DNA from 2 places in the Flavobacterium sp. TMP13 genome. Region 2 is predicted to be linked to the other one. Evidence: riboswitches for the same ligand, from Rfam matches in the RefSeq annotation. Region 2 holds a riboswitch; the other holds the start of a gene.

Region 1 (8,135 bases), 1.5 Mb from region 2:
TGCAATATCGCAGATACACCTGATTTTTGCGATTATTATTTGGGAGGAATAGTGACCAAAGGGCATGTAAAAGTTGCTATTTCAACTAACGGTAAATCGCCTACAACTGCCAAAAGACTTCGCGAATTTTTTGAAGAAATTATTCCAGAAGATATCAATGAAATGGTTCAAAATTTAAATGAATACCGTAAAACGTTAAAGGGCGATTTTGAAGACAAAGTAAAGAAGATGAACGAAATAACGTTGGCATTAAAAAACAAAGAATAAAACAATCTTACAAAGAAGATATTGATAATTGTCATTGCACACTTTTGCTTTTATTTGTTTCTTTGTAGTTATTAAGAATTATTATAAATAATTACACAATGATTAAGACAGACATACTCATAATCGGAGCCGGACCCACTGGCTTATTTGCAGTGTTCGAAGCAGGTTTATTAAAATTAAAATGCCATATATTAGATGCTCTCCCACAAGCGGGTGGTCAACTATCAGAATTGTATCCTAAGAAGCCTATTTACGATATTCCGGGTTTTCCAGAAGTGTTAGCAGGTGATTTAGTAGACGGATTAATGGAGCAAATTAAGCAGTTCGAGCCCGGTTTTACATTAGGCGAACGTGCTGAAACCATTGCAAAACAAGAAGACGGTAGCTTTATTGTTACGACGAATAAAGGCAAGCAATTTAACGCTCCAGTTATTGCTATAGCAGGAGGTTTAGGAAGTTTTGAACCGCGCAAACCACTTATTGATGGAATTAATTTTTATGAAGATAAAGGAGTTAAATACTTTATTAAGAATCCAGAAAAATTTAGAGATAAAAAAGTTGTCATCGCTGGTGGAGGAGATTCTGCTTTAGACTGGAGCATCTTTTTGGCCGATATCGCTTCAGAAGTAACCTTGGTTCACCGAAGAAACGAATTTAGAGGCGCTTTAGATTCGGTTGATAAAGTACAAGAATTAAAAACAGCGGGTAAGATAAAATTAATCACTCCAGCTGAGGTTGTGGGTATTAATGGAGCGGAGCACATCGAATCTGTAGATTTAGATGAGAATGGCGCACACCGTAGTGTGGCATGCGATTACTTTATTCCACTTTTCGGGCTGACACCAAAATTAGGACCAATTGGAGATTGGGGATTAGAGATTGAAAAAAATGCCATCAAAGTAAACAATGCCTTGGATTACCAAACTAATATTCCGGGAATTTTTGCAATTGGAGATGTAAATACGTATCCAGGCAAATTGAAGTTGATTTTATGTGGTTTCCACGAAGCAACTTTAATGTGTCAAGCAGCGTATCAAATTATCAATCCTGGTAAAAAATACGTTTTAAAATATACAACCGTATCAGGCGTAGATGGTTTCGACGGAACGCGCAAAGAAGCACCAAAAGCAGTTGTAAAGGCAATTGTTTAAAAAAGAGAATAAGATAGTAAGGTTCTGAGTTGCTGAGTTTTTTACTTGCTAACTCAGGGCCTTTTCACTTAGTAGCTTGCTCCCTTAGATCCCTTGAAACTTTAAAGAAAAAATTTGCAAGTCGCAGGCCTATTGCTTACCTTTGCACTGTTCTTAATTTTATTGAAAGTTATCACGAAAGGCGGAGGGAAAGACCCGATGAAACCTTAGCAACCCTTTACTATAAAGAAGGTGCTACATTCTACTTTAAACTGGTACTCAGTACAAAAGATAGATAACATAAATACATCACGTATTCTTCAAAACTTTTCATGAAACTTTATCGATATAACAACAGTAAGCTGTAGTAGAAGCACTAACATTGGCGCTTTTTTAGCAACAAGGTTCCTGTTTTTCGCTGTATCTTTTTTGCTGAACCCCAGCAAAAAAGGATGCCGCTGCACCCAGGGCTAGAGGCTTACAATAGTGAATTTTTAGAAACAATCCATTTGGATGCAAATAGCTTTGCGCGGTAGCGTCTTAGCAAGAAATTGAATAAAAAAAAGGCAACGTGAGTTTACACTTTGCGAGAAATATAATAGTATGGCAACAATTCAAGAGGCGATAAAGGAAAGAATACTAGTGCTCGATGGAGCAATGGGAACGATGTTACAACGCTACAATTTTTCGGAAGAAGATTTTCGTGGCGAACAGTTCAAAGATTTTCCCTATTCTGTAAAAGGCAATAACGATTTACTATCGCTTACCCAACCGCAAGCGATAAAAGACGTGCACACTTTATATTTTGAAGCAGGCGCAGACATAATCGAAACAAATACATTTTCAAGTACAACAATTGGTATGGCCGATTACCATCTCGAAGATGCGGTTTACGAATTGAACTACCAATCGGCAAAAATCGCTAAAGAAGTAGCCCAAATTTTTACAGCAAAAGATCCATCAAAACCACGTTTTGTAGCAGGTTCAATTGGACCAACAAATCGTACGGCAAGTATGTCGCCCGATGTAAATGATCCCGGATACAGAGCCGTAACTTTTGATGATTTACGAATTGCCTACAAACAGCAAGTCGAAGCCCTGTTAGACGGTGGCTGTGACTTATTATTGGTAGAAACAATTTTTGATACTTTAAATGCCAAAGCAGCACTTTTTGCTATCGAACAAGTAAAAGAAGAACGCAATATCGATGTGCCAATCATGGTTTCAGGAACGATTACCGATGCATCCGGACGAACACTTTCGGGACAAACTGTAGAGGCATTTTTAACCTCTGTTTCGCATATTCCGCTATTGAGTGTTGGTTTCAATTGTGCTTTGGGAGCTGATTTGCTAAAACCGTATTTAAAAACACTATCGCAACGCACTTCTTTTAATGTTTCAGCGCATCCAAACGCAGGTTTGCCCAATGCTTTCGGTCAATACGACGAAACGCCAGAACAAACGCAAGCCTTTATTCGCGAATATTTAGAAGATGGTTTAGTAAATATTATTGGTGGTTGTTGCGGTACCACTCCAAATCACATCCGATTGATAGCAGAAGCTGCAGCAGAATATAAGCCGCGCGTTTCAACAGCGACGATGTAAATAAAAGATTAAAAGATTTTATAACCTTTTAAATAGTAAACATGTTGTCGTTTTTTTGTCAATCCGACAAATGAGAAATAGTCACAAGTGAATTGTCTATCGGAGATTCGTTCTTCGTCGGAAGCGCAAGATTATCGATTACTGTAATTTTAGAGAAATTACAATAATCGATTTAAATTACAAAACCGCGTGAGGGATAGTAGTGGAACTCTTTTTTGTTGGTTTTTTACCAAGAAAAAAAGTGGGAGCGAATAGCCCGACCCTTTAGGGACACGCCCAACTAATAAAATGAATTGCTTTGAAAAGAGCAAACAATATAAACTTAGAACCTAAGCAACTTAGTGTCTCAGTAATTCAAAAAAAGAAATGGCAGAAGTAGAAAAGAGAAGAAACCTTGTTTTATCGGGATTAGAACCGTTAATCATTACACCCGAAAGTGTTTTTGTTAATATTGGTGAACGGACCAATGTAACTGGTTCGCGAAAATTTCTTCGACTAATTAAAGAAGAGAAATTTGAAGAAGCATTGAGCATTGCCAAAGAGCAAGTGGAAGGTGGGGCGCAAATTATCGATATTAATATGGATGAAGGAATGCTCGATGGTGTTGAGGCAATGACCAAATTCTTAAATTTAATTGCTTCGGAGCCTGATATTTCGCGCGTGCCTATTATGATTGACAGTTCGAAATGGGAAATCATTGAAGCGGGATTGAAAGTGGTTCAAGGAAAAAGTGTCGTAAACTCTATTTCATTAAAGGAAGGAGAAGAAGCTTTTATTCATCATGCCAAATTGATAAAGCGCTACGGAGCTGCTGCGATTATTATGGCTTTTGATGAAGTAGGTCAAGCCGATAATTACGAACGACGCGTTGAAATTTGTCAGCGCTCGTATGATATTTTAGTCGATAAAGTAGGTTTTCCTCCGCAAGACATTATTTTCGATTTAAATATTTTTCCCGTAGCGACAGGAATGGACGAGCATCGCTTGAACGCTTTAGATTTCTTTAGAGGGACTAAGTGGGTTCGCGAAAATTTGCCACACGCACACATTAGTGGTGGAGTAAGTAACGTCTCATTTTCGTTTAGAGGAAATGATGCAGTTCGGGAAGCAATGCATTCGGTTTTTTTGTACCACGCCATTAAAAACGGAATGACAATGGGTATTGTTAACCCAGAGATGTTGACTATTTATGATGATATTCCGAAAGATTTATTAGAACATGTTGAAGATGTTATTTTAAACCGTCGCGACGATGCCACAGAACGTTTGTTGGATTTTGCTGAAAATGTAAAAGGAGATGTGAAAAGCAATGAGAAAGCAATTCAAGAATGGCGTTCTGGTTCTATTCAAGATCGAATTTCACATGCGTTGGTAAAAGGAATTGATCAATTTATTGTTGAAGATGTAGAGGAAGCGCGTTTAGCAGCAACCAAACCAATCGAAGTGATCGAAATTAATTTGATGACGGGAATGAACGTGGTGGGTGATTTATTTGGTAGCGGAAAAATGTTCCTGCCACAAGTAGTAAAATCAGCACGTGTAATGAAAAAGGCCGTAGCTTATTTGTTGCCATTTATCGAGGCAAGCAAGCAAGCAGGCGACAAGCAAGGAAACGGAAAAATATTAATGGCAACCGTAAAAGGTGATGTACATGATATTGGTAAAAATATAGTTGCGGTAGTTTTGGCGTGTAACAATTACGAGATTGTAGATCTTGGAGTAATGGTGCCTCCCGAAAAAATTATTGCAGCGGCTATTGAACACGAAGTCGATATTATTGGTCTGAGTGGTTTAATTACACCTTCGCTAGACGAAATGGTGTACGTAGCCAAAGAATTAGACAAACGCGGACTAAAAATCCCAGTAATGATTGGTGGAGCAACCACTTCGCGCGCGCACACTGCCGTGAAAATTGCACCTCAATACAGAGAAACGATCATTCACGTAAACGATGCGTCTAGAGCGGTAACGGTTGCTGGAAATTTATTGGATAAGAATAAAAAAGTCTATGCGAGCGATATTCGTGCGGAATACGATGCGTTTAGAGAAACGTTTTTAAGCCGTTCGAGAGATAAAAATTATCTAACAATCGAACAAGCGCGAAAAAACAAATTGCAATTGGATTGGGAGGCTTACGACTTTGTAAAGCCTAAAAAGATTGGTGCGCAAGTGGTCGACATTGAGTTGGATGTTTTGGTTCCCTATATCGACTGGACGCCGTTTTTTAGAACTTGGGAATTGCATGGCAAATATCCAGCAATTCTTACCGATGAGGTCGTTGGTGAGCAAGCGCAAGCGGTATTTAAAGATGCGCAGGAAATGTTAGACTTAATTTTGAAAGAAAAGAAATTTACCGCCAAAGGTATTTTTGGAATTTTCCCTGCCAATCAAGTTGATGACGATGACATTCAATTGTACGATGAAAACGGAAAAGCAATCGAAAAATTCTTAACGCTTCGCCAGCAATCACAAAAAACAAAAGGAGCACCAAACATTGCTTTGGCTGACTTTATTGCGCCAAAAGATTCTGGCAAAACCGATTATATGGGTGCATTCTGTGTAACCACCGGATTTGGAGTTGAGGAATGGGCTGATGAATTTCGTGCCAATTTAGACGACTACAACTCGATCATGGTTAAGTCACTAGCGGACCGTTTAGCAGAAGCTTTTGCCGAATACTTGCACGAAAAAGTACGTAAAGAATATTGGGGTTATGCGTCTGATGAAGTGTTAAGTACCGAAGCTTTAATTGAAGAAAACTATAAAGGTATTCGTCCTGCGCCTGGATATCCAGCTTGTCCAGACCATTTAGAAAAACCAACTATTTGGAAATTACTAAATGTAGAAGAGGCAATTGGAGTAACCTTGACCGAAAGTATGGCCATGTGGCCTTCTGCGGCAGTATCGGGTTATTATTTCGCAAACCCAGATAGTAAGTATTTCGGCTTAGGTAAAATGAAAGAAGATCAAATTGTAGACTATGCCAAGCGTCGCAGCACATCAACCGACAATGCGACCAAATGGTTGAGTCCTAATATAGCAGATTAATCCCCACCCCACCTCCCCAAAAGGGAGGAGTAGGAAATTAAGAATTTGTAATAATCCTGGTGCCCTCTCAGGAATGCCCCCTTAGGGGGTTAGAGGGATGACTTATGAAAGTAACCGAACACATAACCGAAGCCAAGGGGAAAACCTTATTCTCTTTTGAAATTATTCCGCCTCAAAAAGGTAAAAACATCCAAGAGTTGTACGACAACATCGATCCGTTGATGGAGTTTAAACCACCATTTATCGACGTGACTACTTCTCGCGAAGAGTATATTTATATCGATAAAGGCAACGGACTTTTAGATAAAAAGTTAACGCGGATGCGTCCGGGAACATTGGGAATTTGTGCTTCTATCAAGCATAAATACAATGTCGACACCGTTCCGCATTTACTTTGTGGTGGGTTTACCAAAGAAGAAACGGAATATATGTTGGTCGATTGCCATTATTTAGGGATCAATAACGTGATGGCGTTGCGTGGTGATGCCATGAAAGACGAGCAATCGTTTATTCCTAAAGCAGGTGGAAATTGTTTTGCCACTGATTTGGTGAAACAAATTGATGATTTGAACAAAGGAAGATATTTGCATGAAATGATGGATATCGATAATAAAGCAAACTTCTGTATTGGAGTAGCGGGTTATCCAGAGAAACATTTAGAGTCGCCTTCGTTGATTTCGGACTTAAAACGTCTGAAAGAAAAAGTAGATGCTGGTGCTGATTATGTAGTAACTCAGATGTTTTTTGACAATTCAAAATACTTTGAATTCGTAAATAAAGCGCGCGAAATTGGAATCACGATTCCAATTATTCCAGGAATTAAACCGATTGCCGTACACCGTCACTTGCAAGTTTTGCCACAAATTTTCCGTATTGATCTGCCTGAAGATTTAATCGATGCGGTGGAAAAATGCAAAAATAATGCAGACATCAGACAAGTCGGTATCGAATGGGCCATTCAACAATCGAAAGAATTAAAAGAAGCGGGAGTTCCTGTTTTACACTATTATTCAATGGGTAAATCAGAAAATATTCGTCAGATCGCCAGTACGATTTTTTAAACCAATTGCGGCATATCTACAAAAAAGGAACCTCTATTTGAAATAATTTTCGATGCAGGTTCCTTTTTTTATTATACTATCTTTCAGGAGCTAATCCGGCTGTCCACTGTATCTTTTTTGTCTTCAAAAAATACAAAAAAGGATGTCGCTCCCATCCGGGCTAGTAGAGTAGTAATTGTTCGCAATTTTATTTCACTAAGAAGTATAGTTTTACAAACATATTTCTTTACGGATACGATGCTAAAACAAAACCAATGCGATTTAGAAAACATTCTGTAAATGTTTAAAAATAAAGGACTTCTTTTTTTTCAAACCTTACCAACAACTATTAGTGGCTTATGTCAAAAATGGAATACAAGAATGATTAGAGCATAGTATCAGATGGCTCGTTTACTTACTGATTTTATACAGGAAAGTTCTTATTTTTGAATTATTAGTACCCACTATCTTGAATAATGTTTGCTTTACTTTAAAAGGGTAAAAAAATTAAACCAGAGTTTCGGAATAGCTAAAAAACTAAATCATATTGATCAATTTTTAATGCCACCAAAGCTGTATCAAGCGAAATACGCAATTTAACCTTCAATTTTGAACTGGAGAACTATCCAAAAAGACGTTCAAATTGTCAGTGAAGCGAAGACTTTTACCGCAAATAATAAAAGCAGCTATTAAAAAAGCCATTTGGGAGCGTCGCATTAAAATGTTATATTTGAATTTAATACCATAGATTTTCTCCAGATGAAACCCATTTATTATACTTTTTTAGCGGCGGCACTTGTACTTGTTTCTTGTAAAAACAATGCAGAAGAAACCTCAAAAGCAGATCCGAGATTAATTACTCCGTTTACCCAACAAACTACAGACGCGCTACAAACGCAAACTTCGCAAGAGCCCGCAGCACAACAACATAATTTATTTCACGAAACTTCAGCAACTGGAACGCCTTCGATGGCAGCAGGCATTAATCCTGCGCATGGACAACCCAATCACCGTTGCGACATTGCTGTTGGAGCACCATTAAATA
Region 2 (8,135 bases):
TATAAAATATGAAATTTCAAAGAGAATATTCTTTACAAGAAATTGCAGACTTGTTAAATTGTGAGTTTGTTGGTAGTGCAAATTTTAAAGTTTTAGGAATGAACGAAATACATGTAGTCGAAAGTGGCGATATTGTATTTGTAGATCATCCAAAGTACTATGATAAAGCATTGCAATCTGCCGCTACAATTGTTTTAATAAATAAAAAAGTAGACTGTCCTGATGGAAAAGCACTTTTAATTTCAGACGATCCTTTTCGAGATTTTAACATACTGACGCGTCATTTTCGACCCTTTCAATTTGCCAATGTAGCAATTGCCACATCTGCAAAAATTGGAGAAGGAACGGTTATTCAACCAAATTCTTTTATCGGAAATAATGTTGTTATTGGTACAAATTGCTTGATTCATTCCAATGTTTCTATTTATGACAACACTGTAATTGGTAATAATGTCATCATACATGCCGGAAGTGTTTTAGGAGCTGACGCTTTTTATTATAAGAAAAGAGAGGCAGGTTTTGATCAGTTGTTTTCGGGTGGAAGGGTAGTAATTGAAGATAATGTTGGTATTGGTGCGCTTTGTACAATTGACAAAGGAGTCACTGGAGATACTACAATAAAAGAAGGAACAAAATTAGACAATCAAGTGCATGTTGGTCATGATTCGGTCATTGGAAGAAAATGTCTGATCGCTTCTCAAACAGGTATTGCAGGTTGTGTAATTATTGAAGATGAAGTAACTATTTGGGGACAAGTAGGTACGACAAGCGGAATTACAATAGGAACCAAAGCGGTGATTATGGGGCAAACGGGTGTAACCAAATCAGTGGAAGGCGGAAAATCTTATTTTGGAACTCCAATAGAAGAATCAAGAGAAAAATTGAAGCAGTTGGCTTATATCAAAAAGATTCCCGAAATTTTAAATAAATTGAAGTAACTATGTCTACTAAAGAACTTGTTGAGAAATTTTATAAATCGGATGCCCTAATTGATAGCGAAGTTTTAAAAGACTTTTTGCATCCAGAAATTGCTTTTGAATGGCAAAGCAGTAATGGTTTGATTCAGATGAATTACGATTCTATGTTGGAGTATGCAAAAGGTCTAAGTAAAGCTTATGTGAGGTCTAAAGTTCGCGTAAGTCACATTATTTCTGATGGCGATACCGTAGCAATACGTCATGCGCACTATGTAAAAACGATTGAAAACCCGAGAGAAGAAATATTATTGGCGCATTTTATGGTAATGTGGCAAATCAAAGACAATAAATTGTATCGTGGATATCAAATGAGTCAATTATCTTAGCAATTTTATCAAGAAAAAGAGCTTAAAATTTACATAAAAAGCGTTACTTTTGCATCAGAATTTATAAAATCACATAAAAAATATATCATGAGTGTTTTAGTTAATAAAGATTCCAAAATAATTGTTCAAGGATTTACAGGTAGCGAAGGTACTTTCCACGCTTCACAAATGATTGAATACGGTACAAATGTTGTAGGTGGTGTAACTCCAGGAAAAGGTGGAACAACTCATTTAGAGCGTCCGGTATTTAACACTGTTAAAGACGCTGTAGAACAAGTAGGTGCTGATACTTCAATTATTTTTGTACCGCCAGCTTTTGCTGCTGATGCAATTATGGAAGCTGCAGATGCTGGAATTAAAGTTATCATTGCAATTACAGAAGGAATTCCAGTTGCAGATATGATTCACGCTAATAAATATGTTAAAGAACGAAATGCAAGATTAATTGGGCCTAACTGTCCAGGTGTTATTACTCCAGGAGAAGCTAAAGTTGGTATTATGCCAGGTTTTGTTTTCAAAAAAGGAACAGTTGGTATCGTTTCTAAATCAGGAACTTTAACGTACGAGGCTGCTGACCAAGTAGTAAAGCAAGGTTTAGGAATTACAACTGCAATCGGTATTGGTGGAGATCCAATTATTGGAACAACTACAAAAGAAGCAGTTGAATTATTAATGAACGATCCAGAAACGGAATGTATCGTTATGATCGGTGAAATTGGTGGTCAATTAGAAGCTGATGCTGCTAAATGGATTAAAGCTGATGGTAACCGCAAGCCAGTTGTTGGTTTTATTGCAGGAGTTACTGCTCCAGCTGGTAGAACAATGGGTCATGCAGGTGCAATTGTTGGAGGTTCTGACGATACAGCTGAAGCTAAAAAAGAAATCATGAGACAATGTGGAATACACGTTGTTGATTCTCCTGCTGAGATTGGTAAAAAAGTAAAAGAAGTTTTAGGTTAATCTAAAATTTAAAAATAAATTCCAAAATGCCTCACGAATTTGTGAGGCATTTTTTTAATTAAAGGATGATGTATAAAGAGTTAGAAAAATTTGATCAAACTAATAGTTTTAGTTTTTCAATAGAAGATAGTTTAGAAGCGGTGTGTAATGCACCAGAATCTGGTTCAGGTGTTTTTGTTGTTTATGAAATAGATGGCGAAAACAAAGAGTTAATCATGGTGGGTTCTACTGGAACTGTTCAGAATGACGGAACTTTAAAAATTAAAAATGGTGGTTTGCATGATAAAATCGTAAACGGACATCAATTTGCAAAAACAGGACGTAAATATTCTTGGCCAGCACAAATGAAAATTGAAAACATTTCGCTTCTAGAAGTAGTTTGGTATGAAACATTTAATGAAACTGTAAAAGCAATTCCAACAGCAGTGGAAGGGCAAATTTTGCAAGATTTCTTAGATGAAAAAGGAACTTTACCAAGATGGAATGTAGCTTTTTAATACATTTTATCAAATAATAAATGAAAGCTTTACTTCGGTAAGGCTTTTTCTGCAAATAGTAGTAGTGAATGGACAATCGTTGACTGTTCTTCAAAATATATAGTATATTTGCAGCCGTTATCACGAATCTCGCAATGAGATAGCAACCTGCAGCAACAAGCAAGGTGCTAAAACGATAAGCCAAATCCTTTGGAAAAAATGTTGTTATCACAGCCCTTTTCAGATTTATTTGTCGTTTAAATCGTTTTATATTTAAAATTAAACTTATGACAAATCAATTACGAACAAAAGGGAATCCTTGGGCTTTACTACCTTTATTATTATTTATTTTTACATTTCTTGGAGCTGGAATTTTTTTGGAAGATTTTTATGCTTTGCCTTCACCAGTGGCAGTTTTAGTCGGAATTGTTGCTGCTTTTTTATTATTGCAACAAAATACTGAGCAAAAAATAACGACTTTAATTGCGGGTTGTGGCGAAAGTAAAATCATAACGATGTGCATTATATATTTACTTGCTGGTGCTTTTGCGGTAGTGAGTAAAGCTACGGGTGGAGTCGATGCGGTGGTAAATTTGGGAATCAGTACTATTGATGTAGCGTATTTTCCTTTAGGCATTTTTTTAATCGCAGCCTTTTTATCTACGGCAACTGGAACTTCGGTAGGCGCTATTGTAGCTATTGGCCCAATTGCAGTTACTTTGGCAGAAACAAGTGGTGCTTCGTTGCCGCTTATTGCGGGTGCGTTATTAGGTGGTTCTATGTTGGGCGATAATTTGTCTATGATTTCAGATACAACTATTGCAGCGACACAATCGCTAGGTTGTAAATTAAAAGATAAGTTTAAAATCAACTTATTTATTGCGTTTCCAGCAGCTATAATCACCTTACTTGTTTTTTTTTATTTGGGGTTGAATTCGGAAATTAAAGCAGTTAATATTGCACAACAATCATTTGAATTGTGGGTGATTCTACCTTATCTAGTTGTGATTGCTTTAGCTCTTTTGGGAGTAAATGTGTTTTCAACTTTACTTTTGGGAACAGTGTTAGCCGGAATAATAGGATTTTTAGGAAGTCATTTTACAGTATTAGAATTTGCACAAAAAATATACGAGGGTTTTACTAGCATGACAGACATCTTTTTATTGTCGATGTTAACGGGTGGCCTAGCTGCCATGGTTGATAAAGCAGGTGGAATTGATTACGTATTGTACCATATAAAAAAAGCAATCAAAAGCAAAAAATCTGCTCAAATGGGAGTTGGTACTTTGGTGGGTTTTGCTAATTTGGCGATTGCAAACAATACAGTATCTATTGTAATCACAGGCGGAATTGCAAAAGAAATCAATGATGAATATGGATTGGATGCTAGAAAAACTGCTACGATTTTGGATATTTTCTCTTGTATAATTCAGGGAATTTTGCCGTATGGTGCACAAGTATTATTGATTTTGAGTTTCGCGAACGGCAAATTAAATTTCTTTGATTTACTAGAAAATGCGTGGTATCATTTATTTCTTTTTATTTTCACCATTATCGCAATTTATAGCTCATTTTGGGATAGATGGATTCAAAAATGGATTTAATTTTTTTGGCGTTATAAATTATTTCACGTTTTTCATTTCTAGGAATGAGAGATTTATGCACTTAACTCAAAAGAGATTGAAACAGGTAACAACTACTGTTCAATCAAATCACAATACCAAAATCCATAATCAAAGACGGTATCGTCTTTTGTGTCGCAGACTTCTTCTGAAGAATCTGTTTTTGGTTTTTCATATTTTCGGTATACAATCTCTCCAATTTCAAAAGAAACTGGTTTTGCGAAAATTGGACCATCAAAAGTAAACGTATGAAACTCGCCATTTTCGCCACAAACATCTACGTTTTCAGGTAAATCATCTATAAATTGTTGATCAATTACTCGACCGACAAAACTTTTATTTAGAAATTTTTCGTTGACGCAAACGACAATGGTTTTAAATCCGAGTTGAATAAAATCTTGAATTAATTGCTCGGTCGGAATCTTCCACAAAGGAAAAACGGCTTCAAAACCAACTAAGTGCAATTGATCTTCACGATATTTTCGCAAATCTTCTAAAAAAATATCACCAAAAATAGAATGTGTAACTCCCTTGTCTTTTAGTTTTAAGAGGGTTTTTGTTAATACCTCTTCGTAAACTTCCATAGACGGCATTTCTGGAATACTCATTATTTCAAGAGGTAAACCAATACTTTCTGCTTGTTTTTGTACTAATTCTACACGAATCCCGTGCATAGATACGCGTTGAAACTGTTCACTAATACTTGTAAGCAGGCATTGTACTTCAAATTTATCGTCTTGCATTATTTTGTACAAAGCAAACGCCGAATCTTTTCCGCTACTCCAATTAAAAAGGGCTTTTTTCTTCAATTTTATTGATTTTTAAAATGTAAACTTACAAATTAACTTCGGTTCTTGTCCTAATTCATGTAACTTTGGAACTCTAGTTTTTATTTTTTTGAAATGAAATATATCCTGCTATTTTTTACTTTTTTTAGCTTTGCGCAACAAACTCAATTTGTAGATTTTAAGACTGTAGATGCGAGATTGACGATTAATTCTGATCAAAAAATGATTTCAGGAACAGTAGAATATATTTTTGATGTTCTAAAACCGGTGGATACTGTTAAAATTGATGCGCAGCAAATGATTTTTTCTCAGGTTAAACTAAATGGAAACTTAGTCCGATTTGATGTTAATGAGAAGCAGCTGCTGCTAATAGCTCCCTTTCAGAAAGGTAAAAATAGTATTGAGTTTTATTACCAAGCACATCCTAAAAAAGCATTGTATTTTGTCGGAAGTAAAGCAGCAAATAACTTGCAAATTTGGACGCAGGGACAAGGAAAATATACTAGCAATTGGTTTCCAAGTTTTGATGATGTAAACGAAAAATTGACCTTTAATTTGGCTATTTCTTTCGATAACAAGTACGACGTTATTTCGAATGGAGTTTTAAAAAGTAAAAGGACTTCAAAAGATCAAATAGTTTGGGAATACCAAATGAAAGAACCAATGAGCTCTTATTTATTGATGGTAGCTATTGGAAATTTTGAAAAAAAGCAATTAGTTTCTAAAAATAAGATTTCTTTAGAATATTATATTGAACCAAAAGATGCCTCTAAGATTGAACCAACCTATCGGAACTCTAAACTAATTTTTGATTTTTTAGAAAAAGAGATTGGAGTAAAGTATCCATGGGAAATCTACAGGCAAGTTCCCGTCCGTGAGTTTTTATATGCCGGTATGGAAAACACTACCGCTACTTTATTTTCGACGAGCTATGTGGTTGATAGCATTGGAGTCGTAGATAGACCCTATTCTAACGTGAATGCACATGAATTAGCGCATCAATGGTTTGGTAATATGATTACCGCTACCGAAAGCAAACAGCATTGGTTACAAGAAGGTTTTGCAACCTATTTTGCTTTGTTGGCCGAAAAAGAGATATACGGTGCAGATTACTTTTACTTTAAACTATACGAAACGGCGCAGCAATTAAAATTTGCTTCGCGAACAGATTCTATTCCGGTATTGAATGCTAAAGCAAGTTCCCTTACTTTTTACGAAAAAGGAGCGTGGGCTTTGTTTGTAATACATCAAGAATTAGGAGATAAGAAATTTAAAAAAGTAATAAAAAATTATCTCAAAAAACATGCATTTCAGAGCGTAACAACAACTGATTTTTTTAATGAAATCAAGAAAGTTTCTACTTTTGATACGACAAAATTTAGTAAAGTATGGCTTGAATCAGTAGCTTTTGATACTCACAAAGCCAATGAGTTACTTATAAAAAATATAAATATTAAAAAGTTGCTTGAAGTTGAAAAAATGAGGAGTAAACAACTTTTAGAAAAAGAAGTTCTATTTTCGAAACTGCTACAATCAGACGTGTTCTTTAAGCTAAAAGAGTATATCGTGAATCAATTAAAAAATGAAAAATACGAAGCTAAAAAGCAACTATTAAAGGAAGCTTTGCGTACCAATAATGTTTATGTCAGACAAGTAGTTGCAGCCAGTTTACCGATAATTTCTGAAGATTTTCGACTGGAATATGAGACGCTGTTGAATGACAAATCCTATCAAACACAAGAAATTGCATTATTGTATTTATGGCTAAATTTTCCTAATGAAAGACATCGTTATTTAGATCAATCAAAAACCTGGATTGGTTTTAATGATTTTAATTTGAGAACAATGTGGTTGTCTCTCGCTTTATCAACCGAAGATTTTAGTGAAGATTCTTCTGCATTGATTACGGAATTAATTGAATACTCATCCACCAATTATGAAGCTACTACACGACAAAATGCTTTAGAAAAACTTATTGCTTTCGAAATAATTACTGACGAAGTTTTAATAAACTTAGTGAATGCAACCACTCATCACATGTGGCAATTTTCGAAATTCGGTAGAGAGTCTATTCGAAAATTACTAAAAAATAAAGACAAGCGTGTTTCATTTGAACGAATTTTAACTAATTTGAACCCCGAAGAACAGTTTCAATTGGAGCGCCTATTAAAGGAATGATTAGTAAGGTTCGAGCATTCAGTCATAGTTAATGAATTCGTAATTTTTTAGTATTAATTATAAGTAGAACTCAATCTTGATTCAAAAAAAATAAAATTTATATATGAAGGCATTGGTTATATCTGGCGGTGGTAGTAAAGGTGCTTTTGCAGGCGGTGTTGCACAATATTTAATTCAAGAAAAAAAACACCAATACGATTTGTTTCTAGGTACATCAACGGGAAGTTTATTATTGCCGCATTTGGCTTTGGGTGAAATTTCTAAAATTCAATCTATTTATACCAATGTCAATGCTAAAACCATTTTTAATATTAGTCCATTTATAGTAAAAATTAAAAATAACATTCCCATTGTAACCATCAACCACTTTAATGTATTACGCCAGTTTATCAAAGGGAAACGGACTTTTGGCGAAAGTCATCGTCTTTTTTCATACATACAATCCAATTTTACTATTTCTGAATTTAACACTTTAAAAGCGGCGAAAACGGATGTTGTAATTACTGTGACAAACCTCACAAAGAACGAACCCGAATACAAATCGATCAAGAATTGCAATTATCAAGAATTTTGTGAATGGATATGGATTTCGAGTAACTATATTCCGTTCATGAGTTTGGTGACCAAAGACAAGTGTGAATATGGTGACGGTGGTTTTTCGAGTTTGGTTCCTATTCGGGAAGCCATTAATCGCGGTGCAACTGAAATTGATGTTGTGATTTTAGAAACAGAGGTGAATACAAGCAAAGCCGTTATTGGTAAGAACCCGTTTTCGCTAATGATTGATATGTTTAGAATAGCTTTAGAT

The links. Region 2 has a riboswitch for S-adenosylmethionine ahead of ACRASX_RS13030 (Na+/H+ antiporter NhaC family protein). Riboswitches for the same ligand answer to the same signal wherever they lie in the genome.
Region 1: linked by a shared signal. The riboswitch ahead of ACRASX_RS06785 (homocysteine S-methyltransferase family protein) and the one ahead of ACRASX_RS13030 (Na+/H+ antiporter NhaC family protein) in region 2 are both predicted to bind S-adenosylmethionine.

The regions. Positions count from the first base shown of each region.
Region 1 is NZ_CP193656.1:1,556,473-1,564,607, forward strand. It holds gene ACRASX_RS06775 (precorrin-2 dehydrogenase/sirohydrochlorin ferrochelatase family protein) at 1-267, shown strand, start outside; gene ACRASX_RS06780 (NAD(P)/FAD-dependent oxidoreductase) at 366-1,418, shown strand; SAM riboswitch class I at 1,585-1,699, shown strand; gene ACRASX_RS06785 (homocysteine S-methyltransferase family protein) at 2,001-3,002, shown strand; gene metH (methionine synthase) at 3,369-6,050, shown strand; gene metF (methylenetetrahydrofolate reductase [NAD(P)H]) at 6,155-7,111, shown strand; gene ACRASX_RS06800 (hypothetical protein) at 7,850-8,135, shown strand, end outside.
Region 2 is NZ_CP193656.1:3,007,469-3,015,603, forward strand. It holds gene ACRASX_RS13010 (UDP-3-O-(3-hydroxymyristoyl)glucosamine N-acyltransferase) at 9-938, shown strand; gene ACRASX_RS13015 (nuclear transport factor 2 family protein) at 941-1,303, shown strand; gene sucD (succinate--CoA ligase subunit alpha) at 1,391-2,263, shown strand; gene ACRASX_RS13025 (hypothetical protein) at 2,332-2,760, shown strand; SAM-I-IV-variant riboswitch at 2,873-2,969, shown strand; gene ACRASX_RS13030 (Na+/H+ antiporter NhaC family protein) at 3,027-4,343, shown strand; gene ACRASX_RS13035 (diphthine--ammonia ligase) at 4,436-5,170, opposite strand; gene ACRASX_RS13040 (M1 family metallopeptidase) at 5,264-7,327, shown strand; gene ACRASX_RS13045 (patatin-like phospholipase family protein) at 7,431-8,135, shown strand, end outside.